DNA from 2 places in the Marinobacter sp. KMM 10035 genome. Region 2 is predicted to be linked to the other one. Evidence: riboswitches for the same ligand, from Rfam matches in the RefSeq annotation. Region 2 holds a riboswitch; the other holds the start of a gene.

Region 1 (15,725 bases), 270 kb from region 2:
CGTGGAAGCTGGCTACGAGAAAATCCCCGGCGTGGTGGAAGCTGTTTCTGGCTACACCGGTGGCGACGAGCCTAATCCGAACTATCAGCAGGTGGCCGGCGGTAGCACCGGGCACACAGAGGCTGTTCAGGTTTACTACGACCCGACCGTAATCACCTATGAAGGTTTATTGCAGGGCCTTTGGAGAATGATGAATCCCACGGATGCCAACGGTCAGTTTGTGGATCGTGGCCAACAGTATCGCCCGGGAATTTTCTATCACGATGCTGATCAGAAGCGTTTGGCTGAAACGGCCAAACAGGCACTGCAGGCTTCCGGTGTCTATGAAAAGCCGGTGGTTATTGAAATCACACCACTGGGCGCGTTTTACGCGGCAGAGAAGTATCACCAGGATTACTATAAAACGAATCCGGTGCGCTATAAATTCTACACCTACAACTCGGGCCGCTATCAGTTCATTGAAAGCGTATATGGCGAAGACTATGAATTGGATTTCAGCCAGTTCAAACCAAGCGAGAAGGCAATGGGCAGTTCTGGCGACAAAAAAGGCTTCGACCCGGAAAGCTTTGTAAAGCCCGATCCCGAAGCCTTGAAGAAGCGACTGACCAGTACTCAGTATGAAATAACCCAGAACGATGGCACCGAGCGGGCGTTCAGCAATCCGTACTGGGATAACAAACAGCCGGGAATCTACGTGGATGTGGTGTCAGGTGAACCACTGTTTTCTTCCCGTGACAAATACAAATCCGGAACTGGCTGGCCGAGCTTTACCCGCCCGCTGAGCCCGGACATGGTTGTGGAAAAGGAAGACAATGGGTTCTTTATGAAGCGCACCGAGATTCGAAGTCGCTTTGCTGACTCGCATCTCGGTCATGTGTTCAATGATGGTCCCGCCCCGACGGGCCTGCGCTACTGCATGAACTCAGCGGCGATGAAGTTCATCCCGTTGGAAGACATGGCTGCGTCTGGCTACGGCGATTGGATTGCCGAGGTGGAGGCGCCTTATAGCCATAAGTCGCCAACAGGCGTTTCTGGACTGAAATGATGCTGAATCTGGGCCTGCAGAAGTTCTGCAGTCGCTATAGCATCGACCAGAGCGTTATGGGCCGCGTAGTGAGGCAGCCCGTAGCGCTTTCTGCTATCCCCTAGCCGTATCGATGTTGGCTTTTCTCCTGCCAGTTTTTTAAAGAAAGAGGGTTGCCGGTTTGGGTGCAGGTGCGCCTCTATTGCCATGGTATCGATAAGAGGAAAACGGATTCCCTCATTAAGGCGGTATTGCAGTGCCACATTCAGGAAGGGTCGTTCGATATGTCTGAAGTGAACGACCACAATGCGGCCATTCAGGCTGGCAAAGACGTCTTCAAGTATTTCTGACAGATCTGGCGCGTCGCTGATATCGGCGTGGGTGATGCCATGGAATGTCACAGATGCTTGGTGCAGTGGCAGTCTCGGGCGCACAATCCAGTGTTTGGCCTGATTAAGCAGAATAGCGTCCATCGTAAAAGGCACCAGCCCGATACTGACGATTGAATGAGCGTCCGCTTCAAGGCCGGTGGTTTCAAAATCCAGGGCCACCATGGGCACCTCGGAGATTGCCGTGTCCTCAGAAACGCAGCCGGCCTCGTAAAAGGCTTTCAGCACAGGCGCCTTGGCGCTTTCCGACAGAGCCTGGTATTGCTCAGGCCATGGCAGGGTATTAACGGCGTCTGGTAAGGATTGGTTATCAGACATGCCGGGTCGCCTGAGAGTTGTAGCGGAATCTCAGGAACTTCTGGGCATTGCTCACAACCTGGAAGGCGTCTTTGAGATGGCTACGCTCAAATGGCGATAAATCTTCTGGCCGCACATTGTTGTTGGGTTCCTCTCCAGCTTCCAGGGCAAGCGCCTGATGGCGAATACGCACAATAGAAATGAACTCCAGTGCGTCTCGCAGGTTGCTCAGGTCGTCTTCCATAATCAGCTTGGTTTTGCCGATGCTTTTCAATCGTTCGAAGGAGTTCTGCGCCTGTGAGCCGCAAGCCAAGGCGTGAATCCGAATGAGGTCCGACAGTGGAGCTGTGCCCCGGCGTTTCAGGTTGAAGGTTTTTTGATGTTTACCGTCCTCTTCAAGCACAAAGGTGCGGAAGAAGCCCAGAGGAGGTGTTCGGTTGAGCGCATTGCGCGCCATAAGGGTCAGGAACAGTTGGCTGCTGCTGGCTTTCTGGGCGACCAGAGCTTTCAGCTCTTCGGCATATTCCGTGCGGCCATAAATGCCGTCCAGATCGAAAAAGATATTGCTGTTCAGCAGGGCGACTGCCTTGGGGTTTTCAATCCAGTCGGTAAAGTAATCGCGCCAAACCTTCAACGGCTGGCGCCATTTTGGGTTGGTGGCCATTATGTCGCCGGTGCAGTAGGTGTAGCCGCATTCAGCTAACCCGTCAGACACAAATTTTGCCAGTGCGAGGAAGTACTCGTCGTGTTCTTCTGGCACAAAGCTGTTGTCCAGAATCATGGCATTGTCCTGGTCTGTCACCACCAGTTGCTCGTCCCGGGCCATGGAGCCCAGTGCCATGAAGCAGTAGGGGACCGGCGGCGGCCCCAGTTTTTCCTCACCCAACTCCAGCAAGCGCTGAGTGAAGCTTCGGCCGATACCTGCCATAGCACTGCCTATCATGTGTGAATTGGCGTCCTCATTCACCATACGCACAAAGCTGTCGCGGACATCATTACTGATTTTCTTCAGGGCTTTCACATCTTGCTGGTGGAAGATGTTACTTACCAGATACAAGCTGCTCTGACTTTCGTAGCGCACAATGTCTGCAAGGGCGATTACGCCTCGAACCTCATCGCCGTCTATTACCGGCAAGTGATGCACGTTGTTGTGCAGCATGGTGAGCATGGCTTCAAACACATAGCTGCTGGCCCGAATGGTAATCAAACCTGTGGTCATGATATCGCTGACGGGCGTTTCGGAGGGCAGCGCTTCGGTTACCGCCCGCGTGCGCAGATCCCGATCGGTGATGATGCCCACCAACCGCTCCCTGTCGCAGGTGCCACCGCACTCTTCATCCATCAGCAGCAGAGCAGATACACCCTGATCTGTCATGATTCGCGCAGCTTCCTGCAGCCTCACAGTGGTGGGTGCCGAGACGGTTTCTCTGGAAATAAGACGGTTAACGCGGGAGGTCATCAGAGCGTTGGATTTTTCCCGGCGGGAGACGGCTGAACGCAAACGGCTGCGATCTTCTATCTCCACAAAATCTGCAAAATTCTCATCGTTTTCAAACAAATAATGAAAGGTTTCTGCCGTAACGCGATAGAGCAGGCTGTCCTCCAGTGCCCGCGCAGGAAACCTCACCTGGCCACGCATAAGCAGGCCAAACTGGCCAAATATCTCGCCTTCACCTATGCGGTTATACAACTCGCCGGAGCGACGGAAAATTTCCACAGCGCCGCTTCGCACGTAATACATGCGAGTGCTGGTTTGCCCGGTTTCTGTTATCTGGGTTCCTGCCCGCACATAACTGATCTCAATGTTGGCAGTAAGCTCGTTCACCAGCTCCCCAGGCATTTCATCAAATGGGGCATGCTGGATGAGGTGGTTGCGGATATCGATCAGTTCAGCCTGCATGCTGTCTCCCGGATGGAATTGGATAACGTTCAGGCAAAACTATAGCAGAAGCCGCCGGCTGAGCGGTGGAGGTTGGGCCGAAAGGCTATAATGTGGCTTTTGACCTTCGGAGAAACCATCAAACATCATGCATACACTAGTACTTGGCGGCATCCGCTCCGGTAAAACCGCGCTTGCGGAGCAGTTGGCTTCGGGCACAAACAATTCAGTGGTGTACCTGGCAACCGCAACCGCCGGAGACGACGAGATGCGCACGCGCATTCAGCGCCATCAACAGCAGCGCCCGGATAGCTGGGGGCTTGAGGAAGAGCCGCTGGCTCTGGCCCAGGTGCTTGCCCGCCAGGCAAAAGCCACGCAACTGCCCTGTATACTGATTGACTGCATGAGCCTGTGGGTGAGCAACCTGCTGCACGCCGGAGAAAAAACCTTTGCCCGGGAGCGGGAAGCATTTTTAAATCAGGTGAGCCTTTATCCCGGCGAGCTTGTGATAGTCAGCAATGAGGTAGGCTTGGGTACGATCGGGATGGACCCGCTCACCCGGCGTTTTGCGGATGAGCTGGGTTGGCTGAATCAGGCGTTGGCCGCTGTGAGCGACAAAGTGGTGATGAGTATCGCCGGACTGCCTACGGTGCTGAAGCCTTGAGTGACCCGTGGGCTACAAGGCTTTGGAAAGCCCCGTGAGCTGATGTGTCCACCTGTATTCTGCTACGGCAGGCATAGGGCGTGGCCACACTGGAGAAGGAATGCTCCAGGGGGATGTTCATAACATCCGCAATAACCATCCTGATCACCCCACCATGGCAAACGATCAGGACCTTTTGGCCTGCAAGCTTCTCCCGCCAATGGTGCCAGCTTTCAGTAACGCGGCGATTGAAGTCCTTGGCTGTTTCACCGCCGGGAGGCGTGTAGGCAACCGGGTTCGCCCAGAACTGGCTGAGCCTCTCGCCATCGTTGGCCATCACCTCATCGGCTGTGCGCCCTTCCCATTCCCCGAAGTTAATCTCCCGCAAACGTTCGTCCTTATGCAGGGGGATTCCGCGGTTATCTGCGAGTTTCTGCGCAAAGCGAACGCAGCGCAGCATGGGGGAGGTAACTATGGCATCCCAGTGCTCACTTTCAGTCACTGCGCTTCGCATCTGCTGCCACCCCGCCTCGCTTAGCGGGTCGTCTTTGCTGCCGCGATACATGGGGCCGCCTTCCGGCTCGCCGTGGCGAATCAGGTCAAACACGGATGTGCTATCAGCCATGGTGCCTGCCCTCTTTATTGCGGATCTTTATTGCTAACGCCAGCGTCTTCAAAGCTGGCCATTTTGTTGTGAAGCTCACAGGCCATTCTCAATAGCGGAATGGCGACAGCTGCCCCGCTGCCTTCACCGAGCCGCATGCCAAGATCCAGCAAGGGTTCAGCACCCAATGCGGCAAGAATAGCTTCGTGGCCAGGCTCAGCGGAGCGGTGAGCAAATAGCAGCCAAGGGCGGATGCCTGGCTGCTGGCTCACCGCAAGCAACGCTGCGACAGAGGCAATATACCCATCGACCAACACCGGAATGGATCGCGCTGCGCAGCCGGCAAAGGCGCCTGCCAGAGCGGCTATTTCAAAGCCACCAAAGGCCTTGAGTACGGCAATGGCATCCTCGCCATCGTCATCGTTATCGTGGCGCTGAATGGCCAGGATGATGATTTCCGCTTTGTGGCGCACGCCCGCCATGTCCAGGCCGGTGCCAGGACCAGTGAGTTTCATGGGGTTTTTGCTCATGAGCGAACTGGCAAGAGCCGTGGCGGAGGTGGTGTTACCTATCCCCATTTCGCCGCCAATGAATAACTGGCTGCCCTTGTCTGCAGCACGCTGGGCTGCGGCATCGCCGTGGCTCAACGCGGCGCATAGCTGCTCAGTCGTCATGGCATCGGCTTCTGAAAAATTACGGGTGCAGGGGGCGATGTGAGCATCAACCACACCGGGTAAGTTGGGCTCAACATCCGCTACCGTGCCCAGGTTAACAACTTCCAGTTCCGCACCCAGGGATTTGGCCAACACGCTTATAGCAGCGCCGCCATTGGCGAAATTGGCAATCATTTGAGCCGTAACCTCCTGGGGATAGGCTGAAACGCCCTCTTCACAAATACCGTGATCACCCACAAAAACGCTGATCTGAACACGATCAACTGCTGGCGTAACAGTGCCCTGCAGCCCGGCTAGCTGAACAGCCACGTTTTCGAGCCGACCCAGTGAGCCGGCGGGCTTGGTCAGAACGCTTTGACGCTGGGCGGCTCGTTCAAAAAACTGTGCGTCGGGTTGTTGGGGAGGGGTAGTCCAACTGCTGGGAAACGACATTTCACATACCTTCAGACATCAATAGACCGTAACGTCAGATGCTATTACGGCGATCAGGGCTTGGGTTCAATAGAGTTTGGAGCGGGATCATACTCCGACTGGGTGTAATGAGGTAGGCTTGACGGTTTCATCGACTGACCGGCTTGGAATCACCAGTGCTTTTATTCACTCCTTTAATTGTTTTTGTGCTCGCCCTCGCCCTTGATCAGCTGTTCGGTGAGCCGCGTCGCTTGCATCCGGTGGTCGGCTTCGGGCATTTGGCAAACGCCGTTGAAAAGCGATTTAACACCGCACCGACTAATTCCCGGCTGAGTCTGTTGGCTGGTCTGTTTTCCGTATTTTTGCTCACAGCACCGTTTTTGGGCTTAGCGATCTGGGTGTCTGTCACTCTCGATGGGTGGCTGTTGATGTTGATTCAATCGATCGTCCTTTGGCTCGCCATGTCTCTTCGCGGATTGGCTGAGCATGGCAGAGCGGTGGCTGAGCCATTGCAGGCCGGCGATCTTGAGACAGCTCGTGAGCAAGTCAGTCGTATTGTCAGCCGTAAGGCGAGTGCGCTGGACGAAAAAGGTGTGGCTGCAGCGGCAACTGAGTCCATGCTGGAGAATGGAGCCGATGCGGTGTTTGCCAGTTTGTTCTGGTTCCTGGCTGCAGGCATTCCGGGTGTTGTGCTGCACCGAATGGTGAATACCCTGGATGCCATGTGGGGCTATCGCAACCCACGGTTTCTATATTTTGGCCGAGTGGCCGCACGGCTGGATGACCTTATGGGCTGGGTGCCCGCTCGGCTGACAGCCCTTACCTACATGCTGCTGGGCAATCGCAAGCTGGCATGGTGGTGCTGGAGACATCAGGCGCCACAATGGGATAGCCCCAATGCCGGCCCTGTGATGGCGGCGGGTGCCGGCGCACTGAATGTTCGGCTTGGTGGGCCCTCACCCTATCCTTCCGGCGTTAAACATCGCCCGGTGCTGGGTGGCACCCAGAATGCGAGCTCCGCCAGTGTGGACGCTGCGATCACATTGGTACGGCGGGGAGTCTGGCTCTGGCTTGGCGCGCTTCTGGTGACCACAGTGTTTTGGTTTTTGGCGGTGCATTCATCATGATGCTGGAACATGGTGGGCGTTTAAACAAAGCGGCAGAACGCTGCGGAATCCCCCGTTCGGAATGGCTTGATTTGTCTACTGGCATTAACCCCAATGGCTGGCCAGTGCCTGAAATACCGGCAGAGCTTTGGCAAAGGCTGCCCGAAGCCGATGATGGGCTTGAAGAAGTTATTCGCAAGTGGTCAGGAGCGCCCGCGGAGGCGGCCTGTGTGCCTGTGCCGGGCAGCCAGGCAGCGATCATGGCGCTGCCGAAATTACGCAAACCCTGCCGTGTGGGTATACCTGTGCCGGGTTATCGAGAGCATGGGCAAAGCTGGCGGCAGGCAGGCCATACAATTGTGCCTATAGCACCTGAGCAAACAGACGGTGGAGCGACAGGCTGTGATGACCGTTGGCTGGACCGGCTGGATGTGCTGGTGTGGATTAACCCCAATAACCCCACCGGTGAAATCGTCCCGCCCTCGACGCTCCTGCGCTGGCATCAGCAGCTGCAGAAGCGCGGTGGTTGGCTCGTTGTCGATGAGGCGTTTATGGATGCTACGCCGGCATTCAGTTTGGCATTCCGTGCCGGTTTGCCAGGTTTGATTATTCTGCGTTCGCTGGGAAAGTTTTTTGGATTGGCGGGGGTGCGTGCAGGGGCGGTGCTAGCGGATCCTGTTGTTGCTGGGGCTTTAAGAAGTGCGCTCGGCCCTTGGGTGCTTGGTGGGCCTGCTCGTTATGTGATGGCTCGGGCGCTGGAGGATCATGACTGGCAGCAGAATGCCTTGCACCGTTTGCGCGGTGACTCTGACAAGTTGAGAGGGTTGCTCCAAGACAGTGTGTTTCCGGTTTTCGGCGGTAGCCCTCTGTTTCAGACCGTAAGGGTCGGCCAAGCGAGCGCTTTGGCGGAAATCTTTGCCCGTAGCGGCGTGCTGGTTCGCTGTTTTACCCAGCCAGAAATGCTGAGATTTGGACTGCCCGGCAGCAGTGGCGAGTGGAAGCGCTTGGCTGAGGTGATAAAGGCAGCGGCGCAATAATCCACCGCTGCCTTTAGTTTTACTTCGCTTATGGTGTGCCTGCTACTTCCGTGTCTTTGCCTGTTTCGATGAATGCAACTGCAATGGGCAGTAGCTGTGTTTCTACAAAATCGACCTGTTGATCGGTGGACGTATCAAAGATGCGAACACCTTGAGCACTGGTGTTGGCATCCCCTATCCAGAGAGTACCTTCGGGGCTTAGGTCGATAGTTCTGAAATCACCGCCTGTTAGACCAGCAACATCCGTGAGACTGTTGGCGCCTGCCAATGGGTTGAAGCGTTGCAGGGAAATGTCCTGCCAGCCTGTGTAGTTAAGAACGTAAGCCTGTGTTGGACTCACAAATACGGCGTTGTTGATCTGTGTGGTAATCTCAGCGTCAGTAATTAAAGGGCTGACGGTATAGGTGTCAGGGTCAATGATGTCCAGACCTGTGCCAGCAAATGGGGAGCTGAACCCGCCTCGATTAACTACCACCAAGCCAAGTCCCTCAACATGTTCAATGCGTGTTGGGTTGCGACCCAGCAAGGCAATGCCCTCAAGCCCTTCTGCATTCCCTGAGTCAGTATCGATTTCCTTGTCGGTTGTTGTGTCGAAGACCGCGACATAGCTTGTGTTTGTCGGCTTATAGTCGCTACCCAAACGCTCAAGAGTAATAAAGAGCTTGCTTCCAACAATCACCCCAGAGGACATGTTTGGTGCTCCGGTTGTGTTTTGGGGTATGTAAGCGGACAAATCCAGTTCACCCGTATAGAACTCTGACTCATTGGCGGCTGACGGGTTTACGATCCATGCGGTGCTTGCGCCATAGCGGAGGAGATACGCTTTTTGCTCACTAACAAAGACCAGCTGATAAGGATTTGATGAGCCGGTAGCGCCTTTTGCCAGTGTGGAGTAGTCCCACGTAGCGATGGCCGGATCTTTGATATTGACCTTCTTGATGGTATCAATGAAGAATTTACCAATCAGGTAGTAGTTTTCACCGTAGGCATTCACTGTAATATCAGACGGCCCCGGAAAATAACCACCGTTAGCCGATATATCGTCTTTGCCCAGTTCAGCCAACTCGACTTCGCCAGACAGGTAATCACTCGACGCAGTCGCGATTGCGGCAACGTACTTTGTATTTTCATCGATCTCGATGCTGCCACTGTTGCTTGAGCTTCCGCCACAGGCAGTAAGTGTGGCAGACAGGGCGAGCACGAAGGGTAGAGCGAATCTACGGAAGTGCAGTTCAGTTTTCATGATGGGTTCCTTGGTTCCTGTTTATATAAGGTCTTTCTTTTTGGTTTGCGTAATTAGATATTCGCCGATCAAAAAATGTGCTTCACATTCACAAACCAACTCCTTCCCGGACCGGGAAAGCGGCTGAAATCCTGATAGGTTTCGTTTGTTATATTTTGAAGTTCCAGAGTGACTTCGCTCTCGCCACGGTTGGGCCAGACTTTTGTCCAGCTTATGGAAGCGTTTATCAGAGTACGGGGGTCGGCCATGAGCCTGTTGGCGGCGTCATAATAGAGCTTGTCGTCATAGTTGTAGGAAACGTCAAAGCGGAAAGGCCGGATATGCCAGCGGCTGCCGGCGACGAATGACTCATGGTAGATGCCGGGAAGTCGTTGCTCGAAGCGATCACTGACGCTGTCATCAGTGTTTTCAGACTCCTGAAGTGTTGCGTTGCCGTACAGCTCCCACCAGTGATAGATGCGCCACAATGCATCTATTTCTGCGCCGTATATTTCTGCGGATAAATTGGTGTAACGGCCAACGCCGCGGGCGTCGTAGATCGCGGCAACAGCAGGGTCAAGTTCACGATAGAACCCTGTTAATTCGGCGTGCCCCCAGCCCCGGTCTGTGCGCAGAGTTATTTCGTAGTTCTTTGACTCTTCGGCTTCAAGATCGGGGTTGCCGACGAATAACCCCTGCTGACCATAGAGCTCCTGCAGAGTTGGAATACGAACTTGTCTGGATAACGCCCCAGAAACTTCCCAGTTGACGGCAAAGTAATGGCTCAACCCCAGTTGCCAGCTGTTGTAGCGATTTGTACTGGAGGTTTGCGTGACGGTGCCATTGCCGAGTGATTCATCGGAATGGTCGTCAATGCGGTACTGTCGCAGAGATACCTGCGAACGCCAGCGGCTGTTTGAGCTGAGCCATTGGTGGGAAAGCGCGCTGGCGATTTGCAGGCGTTCCCTTTCGTCAGGCAGATCCGAGCTGAGCTTGTCGTTCTGTCGGTAGTCGTATTTTGCGACATCGATAGCGGCGGAAAGCGTGTGGTTGCCCAACAACCAAGTGACGGTATTGGTCATTCCAAGCTGTTTTGTGCGGGTATAGACGTCGGTTGTGCCCAGCCCGACCAGCCCTGTTTTGTTGTTGTAACGCTCGTTGGCATCCGACCATATCACTCGGTGGCTGGAGTGAACCTGGCCATCCATCCAGCCTTTTTGCTGATAGTGCAATTGGGTGCGTAGGGTGTCGTTGGCTAAAAACGCTTTGTTATTTTGCCAGTTCTGAATGCTTGGAACGCCCTGCTCGTTATCGTTGTACTGAATCAGCGCGTCCAGCGTGCTGGTGTTATTGATCTCCCAACCCAGCTTAGTGCTGACAGCATCCTGATCGTAGTCTGCATTCCGGCGTTTTGTCGTGGCGCCATCGTTCGGATTGAACCATTCGCGGCTGTTGGGGTACTCAAAATCGTTGTTACTGCTCTGCCGATCCAGCGATACCCAATAATAAAAATCTTCGTGGCCACCACTGTTGAACAGGCCCATCTTGTAGGTATCAAAAGAACCTGCGCCCAAGTTAATGCGGGTGGAATCTTCAATATCTTTGCCCAGGGTTTCCATAACCACCACGCCACCAATACCAGCCTGGGCAAACTGCGCGGGTGCGCCACCAGGGTAAATCTGAATTCGGCTGATGTCGTGAAGCCCTAGCTTGCCCATATCCACCCCGCCCGTTACGGGATCGTTGAGCAGCATGCCGTCAACCACAACCTGAACCTGGCGAGCGGTGGAACCTCTGATGGAGACGGAGGAATAACTACCCAAGCCGCCACTTTGGCGAATCTGAACGCCCGTCTGATTGCTGAGCACGTCGGCCAGATTGGCGGTGCGGTTTTCATATTCCGAACGGGGGATTACCCGTACCGGGCCGGTTGCCTTGGAGGGATCGATGGTTGTTGCTGCGTTGGCGGGTGAGCTTTCAACAATGATAAACGGCGCAGCGTCGTCCGCGTTTGCGGCAGCCAGGGGGAAAAGAAATAGCAGGCAGAAAAAACGACGCATTAGAGCAGTTAACCATGGCCAAATGAGCTATAAACCACAGCTAAAGAAAACCGCTTCAGCTGCGAGAACAGCTATCATCAGGAGGTTTAACGCCAACACGAGCAGGCAAAAACTCCGCGGTACCAGCCCTCCGCCAGTACTCACTGATAGCCGGTAGCAGGCCGGTCTCCGGGCTTGCGGCTGGCGATGTCGCCAGAGTAGGATGCGCTCGCGCCAGCCAGAAGGCTGGAGCTGATCCTGCTCATTGCCACTTACCGTTGCGGGGGCAGCGTCGGACTTTAACCGAACTTCCCAGTTTCACCCTGCGCTCAATAATACGATAACGTATATTGCGCCACGGGCACCTGCTACGGATAGAACTTGGCGCATAGTCTAGGGTTCCGTTTTATGTCAGTCAATTAATGTTATTTGTGGCGCCGGATCCGTCATTTTGGCAGCAGACCAAGGAATGAGCTTTCAATGATATTTCGTGCTTTTTTTCTGTTTTTCGCGCTAGTTGGCGGTGCGTTTGCAGACGTTTGTGCAACGGATGATGCCGGTCAACCCCTGTGTCTGGCGGCGCCTGCACAGCGAATTGCTACTTTGTCGCCGGGCGCAACCGAGCTTACGTTCGCAGCCGGGGCGGGCGATAAGGTAATCGCGGGTGTTAATTACAGTGATTATCCTCCCGCTGCACTCAAGCTCCCGCGGGTTGGCAATCATACGCGGATAGATCTGGAAGCCCTTGTGGCGCTTAAGCCGGATTTGGTGATCACTTGGGTAACAGGAAATCCCCCGGCCCAGATTGAGCTTTTGGAGGCGTTGGGTATTCCCCAGTTCGCCATAGAGCCTCGAACTTTTGAAGGTGTTTCCAGTGTTCTCGAGAGGCTTTCTACTCTTGCGGGTACAGAGCAGGCTGGGTTTGCGGAAGCGGAACGTTTCAGAAAGGGCATTGCGGATATTGCTGACGAGTATCGCAACGCGGAGCCGATACCGGTTTTTTATCAGGTGTGGGAGCAGCCGCTGATGACCATCAATAATGATCATTTGATTGGTAAGGTTCTGCAGTTGTGTGGTGGCGTTAATGTGTTTGGCGATATGCCACGTTTAGTGCCAAGAATAAGTGCGGAAGTTGTCTTGAAGGCCAACCCTCATGCCATTCTCACGGGGAGTGTAGATGGCGAAGCCGATGAACAGCTGGATCGCTGGATGGAGTATTCCGAGTTGAGTGCGGTGGTTCGGGATAACCTTATTTTTGTTCCCGCCTCCCCTATTTCCCGGCCCACGCCCAGGCTACTCGAGGCCAGCAAGCTGATTTGTGAAAAGTTGGACGTTGCTCGTGGGCATTGATGGCGTGGGTGAGCACCTGTGGGAGGGTGGCCAGTGACCCGCTCACTTCTGGGTCTTGGCGTGATGGCACTGGCAGCCATGATGCTGGCTTTGGCTATGGGCAGTGTGACCGTTCCACTGCTTGATCTTTGGCAGGTTATTCAGGGCGACGGCAGCGCATTGCATCGTACGCTTGTTTGGGAATTACGGCTGCCGCGAGCGATTGCGGCGTTTGCGACGGGGGGGCTGTTGGCTGTGGCCGGCGCACTGATGCAGGTATTGCTGCGCAACCCACTTGCTGATCCATACATTCTGGGGCTGTCGGGTGGTGCCGCAGTAGGGGCATTGCTGGCGATGCTTGCCGGGATGGGAACGCTGCTAATCTCGGGCTCGGCTTTTGCTGGTGCCATGCTGGCAACCATGCTGGTGTTTGGTCTTGCCCATGGAACCGGTAGTTGGACACCTTCCCGCCTACTGCTCACTGGCGTTGTGGTCGCTTCCGGTTGGGGGGCTGTGATCACACTCATGTTGGCAATCACGCCCTCGCACAAACTGCCCGGTATGCTGTACTGGCTGATGGGGGATGTTTCCTATGCTCGTACACCCTGGCCGGCATTTGTGGTGCTGGTTGTATCCATAATGTTGATTATGCCACTTGCCCGGAACCTCAACGTGCTGGCGCGGGGGCCTATGCAGGCAGCCGCGCTGGGTGTGTCTGTGCGGCCGCTGGAATGGGTGGTGTATCTACTTGCCAGCCTGCTGACTGCAACGGCCGTGACGACCGCAGGGAGTATTGGTTTTGTAGGATTAATCGTGCCTCACATGCTCCGGCTGGTGTTGGGGAATGACCAGCGCACTATCTTGCCTGCCAGCGCTCTGGCCGGCGGGACGTTGCTGGTGCTGGCAGACACTCTGGCGCGTACGGTGATTGCGCCCGAACAGTTGCCGGTTGGCGTGATAACCGCATTGCTGGGTGTGCCCATGTTTCTCTATCTGTTGCACCGGAGTCGCTGATGAGCACGCTGAGAGCCCGCGAACTGATCATCAACATACCGGGGCGCGCTGACGGCTTTGCTCTGAATATGAATGTTGAGCCGGGCCAGATCTGGGGTGTGCTAGGCCCTAACGGTGCTGGCAAAACCACATTACTGCATACCCTTGCGGGTTTGCTTCCTGCTCGCAGCGGGCAGGTGGTGCTGAATGACTCACCTTTAAAAGAGCTCAAGCGCCGGGATATTGCACGGCATCTGGGCCTGGTGTTCCAGGAGCGTCAGGACACGTTTCCGGCAACGGTGATGGAAACAGCCCTGATTGGCCGCCATCCCTGGCTGTCACCCTGGGAAAGTGAGCAAGGCGAGGATCAGGCTCTTGCGGAACAGGCTCTGACGGCACTGGATGTCGATGGCTTGTCTGAACGCTTGCTCAACACCCTGTCTGGCGGAGAACGCCAGCGCGTTGCCATTGCCACCTTGATGACCCAAAACCCGGACATCTGGTTGCTGGATGAGCCCACCAACCATCTGGATCTGCACCACCAGGTAAAGGTGATGAATCTGCTTCGCAACCAGGCAGAGTCCGGAAAAGCTGTGTTTATGTGCTTGCACGATCTCAACATGGCGGCGCGCTGGTGTAGCCATGTTCTGTTGCTGTACACCAATGGCGATGCGTGCTGGGGGGCGACAGACAGCATGTTGGTGCCGGAAGCACTGGAACGTTTATACAACCAGCGCCTTATCGCCTTGGAAAAAGATGGTTTGTCGGTATTTGTGCCGGCTCAATAAACTAACGTTGATGTGAGGCAATCGCCATGAAAGAACGCGCAAAAGACCCCGAACGCCACGCCAAACGCATGGCAGCCAAACAAAAAATCATGCACGAACGCATAGCCAACGCCCAGAAAGAACAGGGCATATTGCTGGTATTGACCGGCCCGGGCAAAGGTAAGAGCAGCTCTGGTTTTGGCATGGTGGCTCGTTCTTTAGGCCACGGCATGAAAGTCGGCATTGTGCAGTTCATTAAAGGTGCGTTCAGTACCGGTGAAGAAGCCTTCTTCCGGGATTTGCCTAATGTGGACTACCACGTTATGGGGCAGGGCTACACGTGGGAAACTCAGAACAGGGAGCAGGATGTTGCAGCGGCCAATGCCGCGTGGGACATCGTTGCAGGCATGTTGAACGACGACAGCTACGATCTGATTTTGCTGGATGAACTCAATATCGCATTGAAATACGACTATATCGATCTCGACCGTGTTCTGGACGATCTACAAGCACGGCCAGAGATGCAGCACGTGGTGGTCACTGGCAGAAGCGCCCCGAAAGAGTTGATTGATATCGCAGATACAGTGACTGAAATGGGCGTAGTGAAGCACGCTTTTGAGGATCAGGGCATCAAGGCCCAGAAGGGTGTCGAGCTTTAAAATATGACCACTCTGATGATCCAGGGCACCACGTCCGACGCTGGTAAAACCACGGTTGTCGCCGCCCTGTGTCGCTGGCTCGCCCGCCAGGGTGTATCAGTCGCACCGTTCAAACCCCAGAACATGGCTTTGAACAGCGCGGTGACGGTGGATGGCGGTGAAATTGGCCGCTCCACTGCTTTGCAAGCGCTGGCTTGTGGCCTTGAGCCCCACAGCGACATGAACCCGGTATTGCTGAAGCCCCAAAGTGATTGTGGTGCCCAGGTTATTCTGCGCGGGCAGGTTCATGGGAACATGGATGCGCTGGATTATCACGCCTATAAAGCCGAAGCCATGAAGGCGGTGATGGCCGCCTGGCGTTCACTCAGCGAACGTTACGATGTGATCATTGCGGAAGGCGCCGGCAGCCCGGCGGAAGTTAACCTGCGCGCTAACGACATCGCCAACATGGGCTTTGCGGAAGCAGCGGATTGCTCGGTGCTATTGGTTGGGGATATCGATCGGGGCGGGGTTTTTGCTCAGCTTGTTGGCACGCTGGAGCTGATTTCTGCCAGTGAACAGCAGCGCATAAAAGGGTTTATCATCAATCGCTTTCGGGGCGATATTGCGCTGTTGGAACCGGGGCTCGACTGGCTCGAAACCCGCACGAGCA
Region 2 (15,725 bases):
GTAGGCTGGTTAACAACCTACGTGATGTGAAACCTGATGAAGGGCGCTGTTACCCGAAATGCACCGGATGAGCTAGAGTATTGCAAGGACGAGTGTGAAAGGAGCGACATGAAACAGCAGCCCGGCCAGCCCCCCATAGAACTCACAGAGGCAAGCTTGTCATCTCTGCTGGCCGCATTGCAGCAGAACAAATTCACTGCCAGCCAACTTCTTGAAGCCTGCCTCAGCAATATCGATCAGTTCGATGACCCTGCCAATCAGGTGTACACAGCCCGCTTTGATCGCACTGCCAGAGCTGAAGCCGCCGCTATTGATACACTGCAACAGGGCAGGGTGCCTTTGGGAGAGCTTGCCGGGCTGCCCATTGCATTAAAAGTGCTGTTCGACGTTGCCGGTGAGGTAACCCACTCGGGCTCAAAATGGTGGAGCCAGCAGGCACAAAGCGATGCGTTGATTGTCTCGCGCCTGCGCCGGGCTGGAGCAGTCATCACCGGCCACACCAACATGACCGAGTTCGCTTACTCCGGGCTTGGGCTGAATCCACACTACGGCACCCCCGCCAATCCACTGGCACCGAGCCGCATATCTGGTGGCTCATCCTCCGGAGCCGCAGCGGCGGTTGCCTTTGGTATGGCCGCTGCCGCCATCGGCAGCGATACCGGCGGGTCGGTGCGCATACCTGCGGCTTTTTGTGGTTTGGTGGGCTTCAAACCTACCCAAAAACGCATACCTCGCGATGGCGTATTCCCCTTGTCCCAAAGCCTGGATTCCATAGGCCCCATTGCCCGTACAGTTGAGTGCTGCGCGCGCCTGGATGCCGTTATGGCAGGTGAGTCTTGGCAAAAGAACAACTCGGTTGATCTTCGTGGTCGTCGATTCGTCGTGCCTGCTAACTACATGCTGGATGACGTCTCACCGGCTGTTGCCGCTGCCTTTGCCGGTAGCCTCCGCAAGTTGCGCGAAAGCGGTGCCCAGATTGTGGAAGCACAGATTCCTGTGCTGGATGCGTTGCCAGATCTTATGCTGAATGGCGGACTTGCAGCAGCCGAAAGCTATCACGTTCACCGGCACTGGCTACAGCAGCGTGGAGACGAATACGACCCGCGAGTGCGGGAACGCATGCTGCGGGGCTCGGGCATCAGTGCTGCGGATTATCTTGATCTGCTGCAGCGCCGGGTGGCTCTGAAAAAGCAGGCAGACCAATGGCTCAGTGCCTATGACGGGCTTCTTGCACCCACCGTGGTAATTGAGCCACCCCTGCTTACGGAGCTAGAGAGTGACGCGGAATACCTGCGCCTGAACCTGCTTGTACTGCGCAACCCCACGGTCGCGAACCTTCTCGACTTGTGTGCTATCACACTGCCGAACCACCAACCCGGGGATCTGCCCAGCGGCCTGATGTTGGTAGGCCGGCATGGCTCAGACAGCACTGTGCTCGGTGTCGCACAAGCGATGGAACAGGTTCTGAAGCAGTGAGCCAGAAACCAGTGCTCGAATCCGCCGGGCTGGACGGCTGGATTGTCCGGTTGTTTGAAACGATCGACGAGGGCAACTTGCCTTGGCTGTCTGCATTGTCGAAAAGGTGCGAGCAAGCCTTTGGTGACGCACTGATTGATCTGGTGCCTTCCTACACCACGCTTCTCGTTGTGTTTGATCCGATTATTTTATCGTCTTCAGAGGCCCGGGCCATGCTGTGCCAGGTATTGGTGGATCTTGAGCCGGATAGCGGCGTTGAAGACGGGCAGGTACACGAACTTCCCACCTGGTACGACATCAGCGTAGGCCCGGACTTGCCAAGGGTGGCGGATCACACCGGCATGGCGGCTACCGATGTGATCGAAGTCCACAGCCAGCGCACTTATCGGGTGTTTGCTCTGGGTTTTGCACCGGGCTTTGCTTTCAAAGGATTAACCGACCCTCGCCTTGAATGCCCACGGCTTGATACGCCCCGCAAGCGAGTGCCGGCCGGCAGCGTGGCGCTGGCGGGCCGACAAACTGCAGCTTACCCCACAGAAACTCCCGGAGGCTGGAACTTGCTGGGGCGTACCAGTGCCCGGTTGTTCGATCGGCAGCGTGAAGGGTTCAGCCTTCTGCGGGTTGGCGATCAGGTGCGCTTTGTTTCCGTCAGCCGCGAAACCTTTGAGCGTGAAGGTGGGAACAGCACACCTGTGGAACTGGAATCGTGAGCCACCGGGAGAAGCCGCAGCCAAGCATACGGGTGCTGCGCGCCGGCCCTCTAGCCCTGCTGCAAGACAGCGGTAGGTTTGGGGTGCGCCATCTGGGGGTAACTCAGGGCGGCCCGGCCGATCCATACTCCTGGGCCTGGGCCAATCACCTGACTGGCAACCCCTGGGGTACCGCCAATCTGGAAATAACCTTCGGCGGCTTGCAGCTAGTGACCGAAAGAGACCTGGACATCGCTATTGCCGGTGCCGATCTGGGGGCAACCCTCAACAATGGGCCTGTTCCTTTGTGGCAGCGGGTTCGCTGGAAAGAAGGCGAGGTTCTGGCTTTTGCCAGGCCGATGAGTGGGCTACGTGCTTATCTGGCGGTTTGTGGCGGTTTTGTCGCAGAGCCGGTTCTGGGCAGTGTTGCAAGCGTCGTCCGGGAAGAGCTGGGTGGGTTTAGCGGAAAGGGCTGCAAGCTGGCGGAAGGGGATCTGTTATCTGTTCACGCTGGCGGAAAGAATTGTGGCCAAGGCGCGATGCAGGCACCTAAGGAGGCCCAACCTGATTTCAGCCAGCCTGTTGTGCTGGATTTACTGCCGGGGGCGCAAATTGCTAATTTCACCGGCCGCAGTCTGTTCGACGCGTTCAACACCTGGTGGCAGATGGATGATCGTGCCGATCGCATGGGCGTTCGCCTGATCGGCCCCAAGCTGCACTGCAACATTCGTAGCTTGGTGTCTGAGGGAATTAACCTGGGTGGCGTGCAGGTGCCGCCGGATGGCCAGCCTATCGTGCTGCTGAACGATCGCCAGACCATTGGCGGTTACCCCCGATTAGGTTCGCTATCGCCGCTGTCAGCCTCCCGGCTGGCCCAGTGCTTACCGAAGCAACGCGTGCGGCTGGTTGCCAGTGGGCACGAGGCTGCGCTTAGGGAGTACAGAGCGTTCAGGGCTTTTTTTCAATCGGGGCACAGCTAAAAAGCAGCGCTGTAAACACTGTGGCTATAACGATTGCGGGCCCCACTGGCACATCGAAAATCACGGAACAAACGATGGCCGCCAGGTGTCCGGCAACCGCACAAAAGGCGGCGGCCAATGGCGATTTGCCCTGGATAGAACCCACGATCAACGGCGTGATAATCAGAGTCGCGAACACAACGTAAATGCCGGCTAACGACACCGAGTAGGTGACTGCGATCGCAAATACCGGCATGAAGGCTACACCGGAAAGCCATTCTGGCAGCCACCAACCGAGCAGCCAGACAAACGCGGCCAGCACCGCTGTTGCCATCACAAGCTCCCAGCTCGCCCATAACAGATCGCCTGCGGCCGCTCGTTGCAGAGCCTGGGCACCATGAGGATCGTCACTCACCAGAAGTATCGCCAGGCTGGCACCCAGCACATACAGGATGCCAATCCACGCCTCCTTCGCGTTGCTGAGAAACCTGAAGATCAGGTGAACGGCAATGGCTGCGAGCAGGGCAAACATAAGGCTGCTCACCGGCGCACCGGCAAGCGTGTGGTTTGGTAGGAGATACAACCCCGCCAGAGTGCCTAGGGCGGCCCATTGGGCAATCGCAAGATCGGCGAAGATCACCCCCCGCGCAATCACTTGATACCCTAGCGGCACCAACAGCAGGCAGAGTAGAGCACTGCCCAATATTGGCAGAAGCATCCACTCAAAGCCCGCCATTGGGAACCTTTGTTACGCTTGCTTCAAGACTGCTCACGATCGTAGAAATCAGCCCGGTCAGCGTGTCTGTATGGCCATCGTTGGTCACGGTTCCGGGTAGCACAAGAACCGGCTTTCCCGTTCGCTGCGTCAACCATTCAGCAGGCTTTCGTGCCTGGTGGCTGGCGATCAGAATCGCAGCGGCCTTGGGCAGCTGCGGATCGGTTAGCAACTGACTCAAATGGCTGGCGCTTGGAGGTAATCCGGGCTTCGGTTCCAGGTCTAAGGTGGTTGCCACGCCCAGCCATCTCAACAGATAGTTGAAGCTGGTGTGCTGGATGACAACGGATTGCCCCTGTAAGGCTTCTGCACTTTCTCGCCATTTAGCACGGTGCTGGTTCCAATCCACGCGCCACTTTATATAGCGGGAAAATATATCCGCCGAGCGTTCCGGCCTCAGTTCACCCAAGCGCTTGGCCAGTGCTTCTGCGATCTTCGGTAGTTCAACCGGCGACAGGTGCACATGAGGGTTTCCTTCAGGGTGTACGTCCCCCATGCTGCGATCTACGTGATCATGGGGGGCATGCAGCTGGGCATGATCTGCGGCAAAAAAAAGACCTGGCCGACCCGGCTGAACCTTTGGGTTACCTGCCCGTTGAATCAGCATTGGCAACCAGCCGGCCTCCAAAGACGCCCCCGTGCACACTGCAATATCTGCCTGGCCCATAGCTGCTATCAGGCTTGGCCTCGCTTCTATGTAATGAGGATCCTGCAGATAGCTTGTGGCCGTTGTGAAGTGAGCGTCTGGCATGAACGCTCGGGCCAGGGCTGTCCACTCGGGCTCACAGGCAAACACATGAAAATCTGCCCGGGCCGGCAGAGAAACCAGTCCCAACAGAAAAACGAGAATGAAGCTTCGTGAGTCGCGCATATCAGTACCCATGCGCCCCGTGTGCCCCAAGCGACATCACGTACTGCACCGCAACGGTGTTATCCGCCTTGCTGAAGCCGGTTGCCGACTGATGCGTATATTGGAGCCGGACCGTCGAAAAGTGCGAGCGCGACCACGCCAGCATGACATCGGTTTCTTTCAGGCTTTGGCTGTGGAAGTGGTCGCCGTGGGCTTCGCGCAGGTTCACTTCGCCATACCGGGCACCCGCAGACCACTGTGGGGCGAATTGGTGAACACCGGATATGTACCAGCCTTCGTGATAGTCATCGGAGGTCGCGAACTCGTTCAGATCATCGGCATAGAGGTATTCTGCGCTGAGCGTAACTTGCTGCTCACGGGTGTTGCCATTGGGTGACCATTTCCAAACGGCATCGGCTATGTAGAGATTTTTACCGCTGTACGAGGCGCCATGACTGTGGTCGTGACCGGCATCATGACCATGATCGTGGTTATGTTCCCCTGCGTCGACCTCAGCACCGGTCTGGTGGTTGTGCAGATAAGACAGCCCAGCCTGCCAGCTTTGGGAAACAGACACGTCCCCACCGACTCGGGTATTCACGGTATAGACGCCTATATCCTCGTCGCCTTCCGAAAGCTGGTCGCCGCTGAATGCCTCAGCGCCGATTTGCCAGTAAAACGGCGTGGGGAGAAGGGCGTTCAGGCGCAGGCCGGTATCATAGTAGTGGCTTCCCAGCAGCGCGCGGTAAGCGGCGGGGCGCTCCACAAAGTCGTCTTCGTGCATGTGCCGGCCATTGAGGTAGCCTACTTGGGAGAGGAAACGACCCGCACGAACACTCAACCCTGCGGGAAGGCCGTTGGTCTGCAGATACGCCTCTTCAACCAAAACCTCACTCTGACCGTCATGCTCCTCGAAAACGGCCGTGAGTCTCCCTGAGAACAGATCATCGATGGGGGAAGATAGCGAGAGTTCCGTATGCCCCAGGCCGAAGCCTTGCTCGCGGTGGGACAGAGCGCTGTCATTTTGCTTGTAATAGCCATCCAGCGTAAGACTCACGTCAGGGTTCAGCTCCTTTGCCACGGCTCCGGTTGCAAGCAGTGTCAGCGTAAGGACGGTAGAAGAATAAATGCGACGAATCATAAATGCTCCTCATGGTCATCGCCTGCCAGACCTAGCCAAACAATAGAGGACGCCTTGAAGCCGAGATCGACGGACCGAACGATCTTGCCCGCTGCCGTATCCACCTCAATAAGAGTTTGGTTGTGCACCACGAACAGGCGTTCCTGGGCAGCGGAAACAGCTGTGGCGACCGTATCGCCTTCTAAGGGTGCATCCATTAGCGGAAGGGTGTTAAGCAGCGCCCAGTTATCGGCGGGATCAAACAGGCGCAAGCCGCCGTCATTACCGAGCACATAGAACACCTCACCGTGCGTGGTGAAGCCTTGTTTTAGCAGGCCCACGCCCTCGCCGATCTTCAGTTCGCGATAAGGGGTTGTTGATTCAGGATCGATAATGAACAGGCGGTTTCCAGCAATGCCGATGAGTTCTTCCACGTCGTGGTTGGCAACGAGTGTGCCGATGCGAGCTCCCACTTCAAGGTTTTCAGGATTGGCCAATTTGGTAGCGGGATAGCCGGCGCCATGGAGGTCGATAACCAAGACGCCATCGCTGCAACCAAACCCGAGGCTGTGTGCATTCGCAGCGGCACCGTGGAGTTTCGGGCAAGCCTCATCGTATCGGTGCTCGTGTGTGAATTGGGTGCCATCAAGGTGGTATCGCTCGACCGCTGCAGGGAGCGTGGTGTCCGTGATTCCACTGTCCCGGTAAGTCACGAACAAATGCCCGCCTATCACCTTGGCAACGCCGTGCATGTTGTTCTCCAGGTCAAGGCTGGCGAGAGTCGCTCCGTTCCCCAAAGTCGCGTCAGAGAAAGCGGTCACTTTTGAGCGGGCAGCGGTCCCGCCGTCAAAGAACACGACACCGTGGGACTCGCCGGCCGTGTAGTGTGTCGGTTTGTGGTCATTCAGCGTAAGGGACAGCATGCTCGGCGTTTCAGCATAATCGTGCATATGATTGCCGTGATCTTCGGTGTAAAGCCCACTATCAAAGAATGACACCCGATCGTCTCCTCGCTGAATAGCAACCGCGTGCCGACGATCGGGCGATGGGTAGAGGCTCGGGGGTTCACCGTTCATCGTTATTGAGGTCAGCATTTGGCCATCGTCCAAGCTCAGGAACTTCAGCGCCGATGCATCGGAATCAAACAGGGCGAGACGCCCGTCGGTCTCTATTTTCGTGTGATGATGAGCTTCATCCGAACTGTTTCCACTTCCACCGCAAGCAGACAGCAGTGTGGCTGAGGCCAACATCACCGAAGCAGCCAAGGGCCGAAGAGCAGACGAGAAGGGGAGGGAAGGGTAAAACATATAATCTCCTTTTGATGTTATAACATTGCAATCTTGGGGTCAGGAAAGCCAATCAAACCCCGGCACTGAGCTTGGGGAGCCACGGGTTTGTTGATTCTTGAAAGACGTTTTGTCGGAAAGCGCGAAATGTTATGTTATAACATATTCATTGTAAAGCAGCGCACAGACCTGGATGTCGAACGCAACAGGGAGATATAGAATGAGCCACCGAAACATACGCCGTCCAACGGGCGGATGATCAAGGCTCCGTGACAGTTACTTCCAGGCTTGCACACATAAATTGATTTAAAGAAGAGAATCACTAACCCATGACAAACAACTCGAAACCCATTCCCACGCACCTGGTACTTGGCTTTCTCGGTGCTGGCAAAACCACGGCAATCCTCAACCTGCTGAAGCAGAAGCCGGAAGGCGAGCGCTGGGCGGTGCTGGTGAATGAATTTGGAGAGGTCGGTATCGACGGGGCCTTTCTGTCGAACCAGGGCGTGGCGGTGAAAGAAGTACCTGGTGGCTGTATGTGCTGCGTTTCCGGGTTGCCTATGCAGATAGGGCTCAACAGTTTGATCAGCTTCGCGCGCCCTGACCGGTTGTTTGTTGAACCAACCGGGCTGGGCCACCCGGCACAGGTGATCAAAACGCTGACCGGAGAGTTTTACAAGGATGTGGTACACCTTTCGACGTCTGTTTGCCTAGTCGACCCGCGCCGGCTGGAAGACGAGCGTGTGCTTGCCAGTCAGCAATTCCACGACCAGGTTGCAGTGGCGGATCTGTTGGTGGCGAGCAAAGCAGACCTGTGCACGGATGAGCAGTTAGCGCGGTTCGACGCCTGGGCGAGCGACTGGCAACCGGCAAAGCGGCGCATCGGACAGATCAGTGGCGGGCAGCTTCCCCTCGAATGGCTAGCAGGGGATTCCGATCGACTACCCGCGCATTTTCCTGAAAGCCACCACCATCACCATGGTAAACCCCTGGCGGAGAAACCCTCACTGGAGGATGAACCCTGGCAGTCATACTTCAACAAGGGCGATGGTTTTACCAGTATGGGTTGGCGTGTTCACAAAGATTGGGTGTTTGATCCGATCGCGCTGCAAAGCCTGGCCAGTAATGGGGAGTTTGAGCGTTTCAAGGGAGTGGTGCATACCAACAGAGGCTGGTGGATGTTCAATGCCGTTGAGGGCGTACTGACACTGCTGGAAACGGAGCCCGCTGATGAGTCTCGGGTTGAAATTATCAGCCGCGCGCTGGAGCAAAATGATCTGGATCACGAACTTCGCAGTGCCTTGGTAGTACGGACATCTGCCAGTACTAAAGGATAGGGCTATCCTGTATCTTTGCAGCATTAACGGGCGCAGGAATGTCAAGGAAGATAAAGGCATGGCGCCATATACTGTTGTCGACCGCTAACATAAAAGAACCCCGCAATGCCCACGACCGTTTTTTCCGCGTTCTCCAGTAACTTTCTTGGTAAAGCTCCTGTCTGGTACAAGCAGATTATTCTGTTGTTTTTGATCGTTAACCCGATCGTTATGTATCTTTTGGGGCCGGTTACAGCGGGCTGGTTGCTTATAGCAGAGTTTATTTTCACTCTTGCCATGGCGTTGAAGTGTTACCCGTTATTGCCCGGCGGTTTGCTGGCAATAGAGGCATTATTGATCGGCCTTACCACGGCGGATGCGGTGTATCTGGAAGTGCTGACCAATTTCCCGGTTATTCTGCTGTTGATGTTTATGGTGGCAGGCATCTATTTTATGCAAGACCTGCTGTTGGTCGCATTCACCCAGATACTCGTTGGGGTGCGATCCAAGTCCGCGCTCTCGCTCATGTTCTGCATGTCTGCCGCAGTGCTTTCAGCGTTTCTGGATGCCCTCACAGTCACGGCGGTTATTATCAGCGTTACTGTCGGCTTTTACTCGGTTTATCATAAAGTTGCCTCGGGCAAGGGCTACCAGAGCAGCGACCACAATTCCGACAGTGATGACGAAGTCATCGAACTGCACCGAAACGATCTGCAAAACTTTCGGGCGTTTCTGCGCAGCCTGTTGATGCACGGCGCCATTGGTACCGCACTGGGTGGCGTTGCAACCATGGTGGGTGAGCCCCAGAACCTGTTGATCGCTAAAGTAGTGGGCTGGGACTTCATCGGATTTTTCCTGCACATGGCGCCGGTTAGCGTGCCCGTGCTGATAGCGGGGTTGGTAACCTGCTGGGTGCTTGAGAAAATGCGTTGGTTTGGCTACGGCGGCCGGCTTCCCAAACCGGTACGGCGGGTGTTGGAAGAGTTTGCGGATGAGGAACGTGCCAAGCGCACCAAGGCAGATGAGGCCGCGCTTTGGGTGCAGGCGGCAGCGGCGGTGATTCTGGTGGTTGGCCTGGCCTTGCACTTGGCGGAAGTGGGCCTGATCGGGTTGCTCGTTATCATACTGATTACCTCGTTTACCGGTGTAACCAGCGAGCACCAGATAGGAAAAGCCTTTCAGGAGTCGCTTCCGTTTACGTCGCTATTGGTTGTGTTCTTTGCGGTGGTGGCGGTGATTCACGAGCAGCATCTGTTCAAGCCCGTGATCGACTACGTGCTGTCACTTCCGGAGGGCCAGCAGCCAGGCATGTTCTTTATCGCCAACGGCTTGCTTTCGATGATCAGCGACAACGTGTTTGTGGCCACGGTGTACATCAGTGAAATCAAGCAGGCACTGGATGCTGGCAGTATCAGTTATGAGCATTTCCAAAGCCTTGCTGTGGCCATTAACACAGGCACCAACCTTCCAAGCGTGGCAACGCCGAATGGCCAGGCAGCCTTCCTGTTCCTGCTGACTTCTGCCATTGCGCCCCTGGTTCGTCTATCATATGGACGAATGGTCGTAATGGCGTTCCCCTATACTGTCGTGATGGGTGGTGTTGGTCTGTATATGGTCATTTATCATATTTGATGCCATTTCACAGGGCACTGCTAATCTCATCTCAGGTAGTTTGAAAAGTCCGCATACCTTCAATATGTCGGCACAACCAACGTATCGGTACTATGCGCAGACTCTGGAATCGACATTTGGCCCCGGCAAAGTTCCGGGGCTTGGCAGCCCGAATCGTAATGGTGGTCGCAGTTTTGGCGACAGTTACCCTCGCAGGGCCTGTCTTGGCTGATATTGCCGGGAACAAAGTGCGCATTGCGTACACCGAATTCCCCCCCGCTGAATACCGGAATGAACAGGGCGAACCGGCGGGTTTTTTTGTTGATCTGACTAGAAAAGTTGTCGAGGAAGCCGGTTACGAAGCCGAGTTCATTTACCTGCCTGTAAGCCGGGTTTATTTGTACCTGAAAAGCGGCGCGGTTGACCTGTTTCCCGGCCTTTCCGGTGTGCCAACTCTCAAGTACGAGGTGCTTGAGAGTTGGGTAAATGTTTATCCAACACGGCTCAATGCCTGGCATCTGGAAGATTCAGAACCACTGACCCACTTTGATCAACTGGAAGGGAAAACGGTCATTGTGATCGGGGGGTACACTTATGGTGGCTTGCTGTCCTGGCTTGAAAAGTCAGGCCGTATTCGACTTACCGAAGCCCCCAACAGCCGAGCTGCGCTCGAGATGCTGAAACTCAAACGTGGTGATTACGTACTGGATTACCGCGAAACGGTGGGCGACATGTTGACTCGCCCATCAGACAGCAAAATTCGTGGTTCGGAAGTAAGGTCGCGCTACTCGGCCTGGCTGTATTCACTGGCGAATCCCCGCGCAGCAGTGCTCCGGGAAGATCTTGACGATGCCTACCTCAGATTGGTCAGCCGGGGTGAGACGCCGCCCGTGCGAGCGTTCAAGGCAGGCTTTGTTATCCCCGGGTTTCCTAAAGAGCATCTTTAGCCTGAATTTCTAATCCTGTTTCGCCTTGGTTAGAGAGATATCGCCATACCAGGCACTTGCCTGCTCACCGGTATTGTCTGAATCCGACATGATCGCGATGCCCCGAATGGGTGGTGGGTTCTCCCCGAAGGCTTTGCGATAGTCCGCCACAATATCTCGCTCTATGGTCACCCACTCACCGGCATTCCCGCTGCCAGAGGTAACGGCAATCATCATGGTTTTGTCAGTATAGGGGTTGGCTATGAATTCGCCTTTCGGCAGGGTGTTTGCCCAGATGTAGTTCAGTGCATTGCCCGGAAGTTCCTCACCAAACAACACTTCCACTGTTTTGCGCTTGGCCCGCTCGAAAAAACCTGCTTTCTCGGGCTCGAACTCGAAGGCGACGTAGATCCGGGCAGGGTAGTCATCACCGGATTTTTTCCGGGCATCACCCTTGGCAAACACATTCGATACCTTCCAGCGCCAGTTCAGAATGGGTGCATCTTCTGGTTCTATATTCAGCCGGGCAATCAGGCCTGAGGCACCCCCGGAGGTTTGTGCCATAACTACCTGGGAGCCACCGTGTTGAACAAGTTCGTAGTGGGAAAGCTGATTTATCTTGGGAAATTCCAACGGCTCCCAGCCATCAGCGAGCGATGTCATCTTCGAGAAAGGGGTAAGTAGGGCTTCCTGTGCCAACAGGTGAGGAGAAGCCAGGCTGAGCACTGCAAAAACCAGACAGGTACGTGCGCGTTTAGAGATAAACATGAAGCCTTCCCACTTTTCTGTGTGTTCGTGATAGACCGGCAGATTGGAGAAAGGTGCCTTGTCTCTCCAAATTTTACCGTATATAGTGCCTGCATCCTTGGTTGAATACCAAATATGGTATTCGGGAATCCGGTGAGAATCCGGAACTGACGCGCAGCGGTATTGGGGAACGAGCGTGGCACAAAGACACTGGCTTAGGCCGGGAAGTCGCCACGCAAGGCAGAGCCAACAGGTTCATGCCCCTGAGTCCGAAGACAAGCCAGGGAATACACACTGCACCTTCGCGACTCAGGCGCCTGCATTTGGCCCTACAAGGTGAGCAGCAACGAGCAAGGCACTATTCGGCGCATTCTGTGCTGATGCCAGTGTTCGTCCTGCGTACGCGAAGGTTATGGAATTAACGCGTATTCAGGAGAAAACCGCATGTCTGCGACCGCTCTCACCGAGCCTCGGCCCTCATCGCCATCCGCCACAGAAGCCCTGCAAGTCATCAAGCGCAACGGCAATCTGGTCAGCTTTACCCCATCCAAAATCAGCGTAGCCGTTACCAAGGCCTTTCTTGCCGTTGAAGGCGACCAAGCCGCAGGCTCTGCCCGTATAAACGACGCTGTTCACAGGGTAACCGAGCAAGTTGTGCAGGCCATCAGCCGCCGCCTGAAAGCCGGCGGACGGGTGCATATCGAAGACATACAAGACCAGGTAGAACTGGCCCTGATGCGTGCAGAAGAGCAGAAAGTCGCCCGCGCCTACGTGCTCTACCGCGAAGAACACGCCCGCGAACGCGCCCTGCACGAGCCGGTGGAAGCCCACCCAACCCTTACTGTAAAACAGGCCAATGGCCGCACCGCACCGCTGGACTTGGGCCTGATGAAGCAACAGGTCGATAAGGCCGCGCTTGGGCTGGAAGGTATCGAAGGCGAATCCCTGGTGGAAGAAGCCATTCGCAACCTCTACAACGGCATCGACGAAGCCGAAGTACTGAGCGCCTTAATCATGACCGCCCGTGGCCGCATCGAGCGCGAGCCAGACTACAGCGCCGTCACCGCCCGCTTACTTCTGGAACAACTGCGCCTTGAAAGCGTCACCGCACTCAACCTCGATACCAGCCTGAGTCTTTCTGAAGTTTATCCACAGGCCTTGAGCGCTTTCATTCACGCCGGCATTCGTTACGAGTTGCTGGATGAAGCCATGGCCGCATTCGATCTTGAACGGCTGGGTGCTGCGATCAAACCCGAGCGCGACCAGAAGTTTGGCTTCCTCGGCCTGCAAACCCTCTACGACCGCTACTTCTTGCACTGGAAAGAAGACCGCCTGGAACTGCCGCAGGTATTCTTCATGCGTGTGGCCATGGGTCTGGCGCTGCGTGAAGACGACCCCAACAGCCGCGCCATAGAGTTCTATAACCTGTTGTCGTCCTTCGACTATATGTCTTCCACGCCCACACTGTTCAACAGCGGCACCCGCCACTCCCAGCTGTCGTCTTGCTACCTCACCACCGTAGGCGATGATCTGGAAGACATCTACGGCGCCATTCGCGACAACGCCATGCTTTCCAAATGGGCTGGCGGCCTAGGCAACGACTGGACACCGGTGCGCTCACTGGGCTCCCGCATCAAAGGCACCAACGGCCAAAGCCAGGGCGTAGTACCGTTTTTGAAAGTTGTGAACGACACCGCTGTAGCGGTAAACCAGGGCGGCAAGCGCAAAGGCGCCGTGTGTGCCTATCTTGAAAGCTGGCACCTGGATATTGAAGAGTTTCTCGAACTGCGCAAAAACACCGGTGACGAACGCCGCCGCACCCACGACATGAACACCGCAAACTGGGTGCCGGATTTGCTGATCGAGCGCATGCGCCAAGACCGCGACTGGACCCTGTTCAGCCCCAGCGACGTGCCCGACCTGCACGACCTATACGGCAACGCGTTCCGCGAGCGTTACGAGCATTACGAAGCGCTGGCTGCCGAAGGCAAAATCGAGCTCTTCAAAACCATCCCGGCCAAACAGCTGTGGCGCAAAATGCTGACCGTGCTGTTTGAAACCGGCCACCCGTGGATCACCTTCAAAGACCCCTGCAACCTGCGCTCGCCACAGCAGCATAAGGGCGTGGTGCACAGCTCTAACTTGTGTACCGAAATCACCCTGAACACCAGTGCTGATGAAATCGCCGTGTGTAACCTGGGCTCGGTAAACCTGGCCGCTCACATCAGCAACGGTGAGCTGGATGTACAGCGCCTTGAGCGCACCGTAAACACCGCCGTGCGCATGCTCGACAACGTGATCGACATCAACTTCTACGCCGTGCCGCAAGCGCGTAACTCCAACCTGAAACACCGCCCGGTGGGCCTTGGCCTGATGGGCTTTCAGGATGCGCTTTATGCTCTGGGCCTGCCGTATACCAGCCCGCAAGCGGTGGAATTTGCCGACGTGGCCATGGAACAGTTGAGCTACTTTGCCATTCGCGCATCCGCCCAGCTGGCGGCCGAGCGGGGCGCTTATGAAACCTACGAAGGTTCGTTGTGGAGCCAGGGCATTCTGCCCATCGACTCCATCGAACTGCTGAAAAACGCCCGTCGGGAAGGCGATATCAACGTAAACACCGACAGCCGCCTGGACTGGGCGCCGGTGCGCGAACTCATCGCCAAGCACGGCATGCGCAACAGCAACGTAATGGCCATTGCACCCACCGCTACCATTTCCAACATCGTGGGCGTGTCGCAATCCATCGAGCCGGCGTACCAGAACCTGTTCGTGAAATCGAACCTCTCCGGCGAATTCACCGTAGTGAACCCCTCACTGGTGCGCGACCTCAAGGCGGTCGGCCTGTGGGACAACGTGATGGTGAACGACCTCAAATACTACGACGGCAGCGTGCAGCAAATTGAACGCATACCCACCGAACTGAAATCCCGCTACGCCACCGCGTTTGAAATCGACGCCCGTTGGTTGGTGGAAGCCGCCTCTCGCCGCCAGAAGTGGCTGGATCAGGCACAGAGCCTAAACCTGTACATGGCCGAACCCAGCGGTAAAAAACTGGACGAACTGTACCAGCTGGCGTGGGAACGTGGCCTGAAAACCACCTACTACCTGCGTTCTTTGGGTGCTACTGGCGTGAACGAAAGTGCCGCCCCGGTAGCAGCACCACAGCCCCAAGTGTGCAGCATCGACGAACCCGACTGCGAAGCCTGTCAGTAACCACTTACTTTTTCAGAGAGGCACAACCATGTTGAATTGGGACGACGAAACCAAACCAAAAAGCCAGCCCGCTGCAGACAGCAGCGTGGCCCCGGTGAACGTAGACGACAAACGCGTGATCAACGGCGAAACCGACGTAAACCAGTTGGCCCCCTTCAAGTACCCCTGGGCTTGGGAGTTCTTCATGAACGCCAACAAAAACCACTGGACCCCGCTGGACGTAAACATGGCGCAAGACGTTCACGACTACCACCACCGCCTGAACCCGGCAGAAAAGCACGTGTTCGAAAACGTGGTGGCCTACCTGACCACCTCAGACATACTGGCCATGCGCAACATCGGCCTGGCCGTGATGGAAAAAATGACCGCGCCGGAACTGCAAATTTACCAGGCGCGCCAGGTGTACGAAGAGGCCCTGCACACCTGGACCTACCAGCACTGCATTGAAACCCTGAACCTGGACCAGAGCGAAATCTACAACCGCTACCGCGTAGTGCCGCAGATTAACGCCAAAATCCAGATGGCCAACCGCCGCCTAGACGCCGCTATGCGCTCCGACCTCAACCTGCGCAACAAGGACGACCTGCAAGAATTCATCATGTCGTACTTGTTCTTTGCGGCGGTGTTTGAAGGCTGCTGGTTCTACAACGGCTTCAGCCCCATCTTCGCGCTGCAACGCCGTGGCCTGATGCGCGGCACCGGCGAGCAGTTCCAGTACATACTGCGCGACGAAGCCATGCACTTTGCCTTCGGCCTG

What was found. A riboswitch is a leader RNA that binds a small molecule or an ion and turns the genes downstream of it on or off. The one in region 2 is predicted to bind cobalamin.
Region 1: linked by a shared signal. The riboswitch ahead of AADB16_RS01625 (TonB-dependent receptor) and the one ahead of AADB16_RS02795 (ribonucleoside-diphosphate reductase subunit alpha) in region 2 are both predicted to bind cobalamin.

The regions. Positions count from the first base shown of each region.
Region 1 is NZ_JBBVMG010000001.1:365,332-381,056, reverse strand. It holds gene msrB (peptide-methionine (R)-S-oxide reductase MsrB) at 1-1,045, shown strand, start outside; gene AADB16_RS01665 (3'-5' exonuclease) at 1,003-1,731, opposite strand; gene AADB16_RS01660 (putative nucleotidyltransferase substrate binding domain-containing protein) at 1,724-3,610, opposite strand; gene cobU (bifunctional adenosylcobinamide kinase/adenosylcobinamide-phosphate guanylyltransferase) at 3,738-4,253, shown strand; gene AADB16_RS01650 (histidine phosphatase family protein) at 4,234-4,857, opposite strand; gene cobT (nicotinate-nucleotide--dimethylbenzimidazole phosphoribosyltransferase) at 4,872-5,942, opposite strand; gene cbiB (adenosylcobinamide-phosphate synthase CbiB) at 6,098-7,048, shown strand; gene cobD (threonine-phosphate decarboxylase CobD) at 7,045-8,064, shown strand; gene AADB16_RS01630 (hypothetical protein) at 8,093-9,307, opposite strand; gene AADB16_RS01625 (TonB-dependent receptor) at 9,376-11,346, opposite strand; cobalamin riboswitch at 11,488-11,709, opposite strand; gene AADB16_RS01620 (cobalamin-binding protein) at 11,806-12,675, shown strand; gene AADB16_RS01615 (FecCD family ABC transporter permease) at 12,709-13,668, shown strand; gene AADB16_RS01610 (ABC transporter ATP-binding protein) at 13,668-14,435, shown strand; gene cobO (cob(I)yrinic acid a,c-diamide adenosyltransferase) at 14,462-15,073, shown strand; gene AADB16_RS01600 (cobyric acid synthase) at 15,077-15,725, shown strand, end outside.
Region 2 is NZ_JBBVMG010000001.1:632,437-648,161, forward strand. It holds gene AADB16_RS02740 (amidase) at 109-1,476, shown strand; gene AADB16_RS02745 (5-oxoprolinase subunit B family protein) at 1,473-2,186, shown strand; gene AADB16_RS02750 (biotin-dependent carboxyltransferase family protein) at 2,183-3,145, shown strand; gene AADB16_RS02755 (metal ABC transporter permease) at 3,114-3,860, opposite strand; gene AADB16_RS02760 (metal ABC transporter solute-binding protein, Zn/Mn family) at 3,847-4,770, opposite strand; gene AADB16_RS02765 (hypothetical protein) at 4,772-5,890, opposite strand; gene AADB16_RS02770 (hypothetical protein) at 5,887-7,176, opposite strand; gene AADB16_RS02775 (CobW family GTP-binding protein) at 7,485-8,492, shown strand; gene nhaB (sodium/proton antiporter NhaB) at 8,598-10,103, shown strand; gene AADB16_RS02785 (substrate-binding periplasmic protein) at 10,220-11,029, shown strand; gene AADB16_RS02790 (DUF3047 domain-containing protein) at 11,039-11,776, opposite strand; cobalamin riboswitch at 11,858-12,055, shown strand; gene AADB16_RS02795 (ribonucleoside-diphosphate reductase subunit alpha) at 12,200-14,968, shown strand; gene AADB16_RS02800 (ribonucleotide-diphosphate reductase subunit beta) at 14,997-15,725, shown strand, end outside.